Regions from separate parts of the Staphylococcus ratti genome, predicted to be linked through region 1. Evidence: predicted binding sites of a transcription regulator. Region 1 holds the regulator's gene; the other holds the start of a gene.
What was found. Region 1 encodes CtsR, which represses protease genes until heat stress. Its sites were predicted from a motif close to ATGGTCAATAAAGGTCAAACA; they were not measured.

Region 1 (3,221 bases):
GGTGTGTTCATTCGTGCACCGCATATTCAATCTACTGAAGCGACGGTAGAAGTCTTAGGGCGAATTGAGGATAAAATCATTGCGGTTCGTCAAGGAAAGTATTTAGGCGTGTCGTTCCATCCTGAACTTACTGAAGATTATAGTATCATCAATTATTTTATTAATAACGTTGTCTCTGAAGCATAAAATAAAAAGCTGTATGTCTATTTTTCATGACATACAGCTTTTTGTTGTTTTAAATAAAGAAACCAGCGATTGTAGCAGAAATAAATGATACAAGTGTCGCACCAAACAATAATTTAAGCCCGAAACGAGCGACAACGTCACCTTTTTCGTCATTTAAAGATTTGATTGCACCTGAGATGATACCGATTGAACTGAAGTTAGCAAATGACACTAAGAATACAGAAACGACACCAAGTGCACGTTCAGAAAGACCGTTAGCTTTGCCTAACTCAGTCATAGCTACGAATTCATTTGATAAAAGTTTTGTCGCCATAATTGAACCTGCTTCAACAGCATCATGCCAAGGAATCCCTGTTAAAAACGCAAGTGGTGCAAATACAAAACCGATTAATGTTTGGAAATTCCAATCTAGCGTACCACCAGAAGCGAAATTGATAATGGCGCCCACAATACCATTTAAGAATGTAATTAAGGCGATATATCCAATTAACATCGCACCAACAATCACTGCAACTTTGAAACCATCTAAAATGTATTCTCCCAACATTTCAAAGAAAGATTGTTGTTTTTTCTCTTCTTCTATAAGTAATTTGTCATCTTTTTCGTTAACTTTATAAGGATTAATAATCGATGCTACGATAAATCCACCGAATAAGTTTAAAACTATAGCAGTTACAACATATTCTGGTTTTACCATTGTAAAATAAGCGCCGATAATTGATGCTGAGACCGTAGACATTGCTGACGCTGTTAAAGTGTATAAACGATGTTTAGGAATGTAAGGCAATTGTTTCTTAAGTGAAATGAACACTTCAGACTGCCCTAAAATCGCAGATGCAACAGCGTTGTATGATTCTAAACGACCCATACCATTGACTTTTGAAATTAAAAATCCTAAAACATTAATAATGACAGGTAAAATCTTTAAATATTGTAAAATACCGATTAAAGCGGAAATAAAGACGATAGGAAGTAAAACATTTAAGAAGAATGGTGCTGCTCCTGTATTCGCTAAACCTCCAAATACGAAATTAACGCCTTCAGCAGCTTGTTTCAGTAAATAACCGAATCCGTGTGCAATACCGCCTACAATAATAACCCCGACATTCGTTTTTAATAAAATAAAAGCGAATATCATTTGAATAACTAACATTAAACCAATATAATGCCAGCGAACATTTTTCTTGTCAGAACTTGCGAGCCAAGCTACTCCCAAAAACACAAGTATCCCAATTATCCCAATCAAAATGTGCATGAAATAAACACCTCTGTCCAATTTATAAATTTTCACTAAGACTATCATACACCAAAAATGTAAGCAGTAACATAACAATTTTAGGACACTTAGAAACAAATTGGTTGAAAAAGGTCAAACTAGCTTCTATAATATAGTCAAAGATGGTCAAAAGAGGTGATACCATGCATAATATGTCAGACATCATAGAACAGTACATTAAACAGTTATTTGAAGAAACTAAAGAGGATGTCGTTGAAATTCAGCGCGCCAATATCGCACAACGCTTTGATTGTGTACCATCTCAGCTGAATTATGTCATAAAAACACGCTTTACGAACGAACATGGATACGAAATTGAAAGTAAACGTGGGGGTGGAGGCTACATTCGTATTACTAAAATCGAAACAAAAGATCATGCCTTCTATATCAAACGTTTAATGGATTTAATCGGCCCATCCCTCTCTCAACAACAAGCCTATTATATTATTGATGGGTTATTAGATAATCAATTAATTACAGAACGCGAAGCTAAATTGATTGCAGCAGTCGTCGATAGAGAAACGTTAACGATGGATGTCGCATCTCGAGATATTATCCGCGCTAACATTTTAAAACGATTACTTCCAGTCATTAACTATTACTAGAAGGTGATGCTATGACACATGAGGAACTAAAACGAGCGCAAGTACAACAACAGCGAAACCATAAGCCTATAGTGTTATCTCAAGAGCCCATACACAATCAATCTGATGAGCATTGGCAGGCAGGAGAAGATGTAGAAGGGACGTTTGTCGTTCAACAAATTTTACAGCATCTTGCTGCTAAATACGGTATCAATGTAGATCAACTTGTTTATCGCGAAGAAAAAAGATGTCCAACTTGTCAAATGTCGCTTAAAGATATTGCACATGTTGGTAAATTTGGATGTCGTGATTGTTATGTAACGTTTAAGGAAGATGTCTATGACATTGTCCGACGCGTTCAAGGTGGGCACATGACGCACTCTGGAAAATATCCACAATCCTCGCATCAAAAACGTGCATTAAAACAACAAATAGAAGCTAAGCAAGAAAAACTACAAGCGTTAGTTGAAGCGCAAGCATTTGAAGAAGCAGCAATTGTCCGTGATGAGATTAAAGCACTTGAAGTACAGCAAAGCGAGGTGTCTCAAGATGACCGACAATCTTAAACATCATATGAGTGGATGGCTTCAAGAATCTAGCACATCTCCTGTTGTGATGTCATCACGTATTCGCTTAGCACGAAACCTTGAAAACTATGTGCATCCGCTCATGTTTCCATCAGAAGAAGAAGGGCACCGTGTGATTAACGAGGTGCAAGATGCACTAGCCGATTTGAACGTTTTGCGCTTAGATGAGCTTGACCAACAAAGTAAATACAAATTAGTAGCCAAACATCTCATTAGTCCTGATTTGACGAAGCAGCCTGCCTCTGCTGTGCTGCTTAACGATGATGAGTCCGTGAGCGTGATGGTAAATGAAGAGGATCATGTGCGTATCCAAGTGATGAAAACAGATTTATCCTTGGAGGCATTGTATGACAAAGCATCCAAAATTGATGATCAGCTAGATGCCGCAACAACGATTAGTTATGACGAGGATTTAGGTTATCTCACAACCTGCCCAACAAATGTTGGCACAGGGATGAGAGCGAGTGTGATGCTTCATTTGCCTGGGTTATCAATTATGAAGCGAATGTCTCGCATTGCGCAATCGATCAATCGATTTGGTTTTACAATTCGCGGTATTTATGGTGAAGGGTCTCAAGTTTATGGACA
Region 2 (3,221 bases), 370 kb from region 1:
GCTTTCATCAAGTTCTGTTCTTTTTTCTTGTACTTTTGCGATTTTTTCTTTTTCACTTTCTACGCGTGATTGTAACTGAGCTTGAAGTTCTTTTTCTTCCGCTAATTCTTCTTGCAATTCTTTAAGACGCATTTGGCTCGCTTCATCAGATTCTTTTTTAAGTGCATTTTCTTCAATTTCTAATTGCATCACACGACGGTTGGCTTGATCAAGTTCTGTTGGGTTAGAACCCATTTCTGTACGAATCGTAGCCGACGCTTGGTCTATAAGATCAATGGCTTTATCTGGTAAAAATCGGTCGGTAATATATCGGTCTGACAACTCCGCTGCAGCAACTAATGCACGGTCTTGAATACGTACGCCATGGTGTACTTCGTAACGTTCTTTAAGACCACGTAAAATTGAAATCGTATCTTCAATATTTGGTTCTTTTACATTTACTTTTTGGAAACGACGTTCTAATGCTGAGTCTTTTTCGATATATTCACGGTATTCATTTAACGTTGTCGCCCCAATACAGTGTAATTCACCACGTGCGAGCATTGGTTTTAACATATTACCTGCGTCCATGGCACCTTCAGTTTTACCGGCACCTACAAGCATATGAATTTCATCAATAAATAACAAAATACGTCCATCAGATTCTTTAACTTCTTTTAAAACGGCTTTTAAACGTTCTTCAAATTCGCCTCGGTATTTTGCGCCTGCAACGAGTGCACTTAAATCTAATTCAAAAACTGTTTTATCTAATAAAGAGTCAGGAACATCACGCTTTACAATACGCTGTGCCAATCCTTCAACTATTGCTGTTTTACCTACACCAGGTTCACCGATTAACACCGGATTGTTTTTCGTTTTACGACTAAGAATTCGAATCGTATTTCGAATTTCCTCATCACGTCCAATAACAGGATCCATATTCCCTTTACGTACTTCTTCTACTAAATCACGACCGTATTTGGCTAATGCTTCATAATTCACTTCAGGATTTTGTGTTGTCACATGATTCCCTCCTCTAACTTTTTTAATAATCTCAATTATAGCTTCTTTTTTATTGCCTACTGCTTGTTTTGTAGTGTCATCGATTTCTATAGCAGCTCTCAACATATGCTCCATCGAAACATACGTATCTTCATATTCATTCATAAATTGTTCGGCTTTATTAAACAAACTATTTGTTTTTGCACCTAAATATTGTCCATATTGTACATTATCGCCTTTAACAGTAGCATAATTTGTTAATTTATCTATATAGGCTTTATTTAAAGCTTCTGTATCAATATTTGCACGTTGTAAAACACTTTGATATAAGCTTTCCGGTTGTTCTAACATTGCTTTTAAAACTGCTTCTATTTCTATATTCGTTAAGTGATATTCTTTTGCATATTCAATGGCTTTTTGAAGCGCATTTTGAATAGAATGTGTAAATTGATTAATATCCAAAATGTCTCACTCCTTTTTCATTTTACAGGTCTTTTGACTTTGACTTTCTTTGACCTTAATTGCATTATACACCTTTAAATTTGGGATTGCAACGGTTTAGTTTGACTTACTTTGACTAAATAAGTGCACCTTCGCTATTAACATTAGCCGTTCTTTACTACTTCAAACATTGGCCAACACTAATAAGAACTCCCTATATCGTTTAGGGAGTTCTCACTTTTAATATCATTTATTTTAGCTTACACCTAATGCAATTTTTGCATAGCGTGACATCATGTCTTTGTTCCAAGGCGGATTCCAAACAATATTGACTTCTGTGTCTTTAATTTCTGGCAATTCACCTAGCGCTGTTTTGACTTGATCAACAATTTGCGGCCCCATCGGACAACCAATTGACGTTAATGTCATCTCAACAGTACAAAGGCCATCATCATCTAAATCTACTTTATAAACAAGGCCTAAATTAACGATATCAATACCTAGTTCAGGGTCAATAACGTTTTCTAAAGCGCCTAAAATGTTATCTTTTAAAGCCTCTTCCATGAGATTCACCTCTCCAATGTAATAACTATCATCAATATATCAAAATTCAGACATTAAGACAATAAAATGCTATGATAGGCTTACATCGAACTTGAGCATAAGGAGACATTTATGAAACAACATTTGATTTGCCTTGATTTAGATGGCACGTTATTAAATGATAACAAAGAAATTTCACCCTATACTTTTAAAGTACTTAAAACCTTACAATCACAAGGTCATGCTATTATGATTTCTACCGGGCGACCTTTCCGTGCAAGTAAACGTTATTATGATGAACTTAACATGGATACGCCAATCGTAAATTTCAATGGCGCTTACGTCCATCACCCTAAAGATCCACATTTTCCGTGTCAACATGCCCGTCTTGATGAAGGCATTGCAACAAGTATTATTGAAACGCTCAAAAAGATGGAGGTTCAAAATATTATTGCTGAAGTCAAAGATCATGTGTACTTGGATCGCTATGATGAAAATCTATATGAAGGATTTAGTATGGGAGAAGCTCAAATTGAAATTGGCGACTTACGAGAACTTTTAAACGAAGATCCTACAAGTATACTGATAGAAGCTGATGAGCATATGATTCCTCGCATCAAACAAACTTTAACACGTTTTTATGCTGAAAACATTGAACATCGCCGTTGGGGCGCGCCTTATCCTGTTATAGAAATCGTCAAAAGAGGCATTAGTAAAGCTGTCGGGATAGACATCGTCAAATCATATCTCAACATCGATCACCAATATATCATTGCCTTTGGTGATGAAGATAATGACATCGAAATGATTAAGTATGCTAAACACGGCGTAGCGATGGCAAATGCCATTCCGGAGTTAAAACATATCGCTAAGGAAACGACATGTTCAAACAATGACGATGGCATCGGCGTATATTTGAATAACTTTTTCCAACTGAATTTAAATAAAGATACTGAAGAGGAGGTACAATAATGAATAAAGTCATTGTAGTAGGTGCTGTTGCAGGTGGTGCAACTGCAGCAAGTCAACTTCGTCGTCTCGATCCCGACGCTCAAATTACCGTTTATGAAAAAGATCGTGATATGAGTTTTGCTAATTGTGGTTTACCTTATTATCTTGGAAATGTCGTTGCTTCTCGTGATGACTTACTCCCAATCACTCCTGATGATTTCAAACAAAGAAAACATATTGATGTCTTAGTAAAACATGAAGTAATTGCTGTCGATAGTCATCAAAAAACGGTAAAAGTCAAAAAC

Region 2: clpB (ATP-dependent chaperone ClpB) is a predicted target of CtsR. The motif match lies at 1,480-1,500, and genes of this name have one in related genera.

The regions. Positions count from the first base shown of each region.
Region 1 is NZ_CP086654.1:2,116,561-2,119,781, reverse strand. It holds gene pdxT (pyridoxal 5'-phosphate synthase glutaminase subunit PdxT) at 1-186, shown strand, start outside; gene LN051_RS10370 (NupC/NupG family nucleoside CNT transporter) at 236-1,441, opposite strand; gene LN051_RS10365 (CtsR family transcriptional regulator) at 1,606-2,067, shown strand; gene LN051_RS10360 (UvrB/UvrC motif-containing protein) at 2,079-2,612, shown strand; gene LN051_RS10355 (protein arginine kinase) at 2,596-3,221, shown strand, end outside.
Region 2 is NZ_CP086654.1:1,747,157-1,750,377, forward strand. It holds gene clpB (ATP-dependent chaperone ClpB) at 1-1,443, opposite strand, end outside; gene LN051_RS08375 (metal-sulfur cluster assembly factor) at 1,678-1,986, opposite strand; gene LN051_RS08380 (Cof-type HAD-IIB family hydrolase) at 2,098-2,937, shown strand; gene LN051_RS08385 (CoA-disulfide reductase) at 2,937-3,221, shown strand, end outside.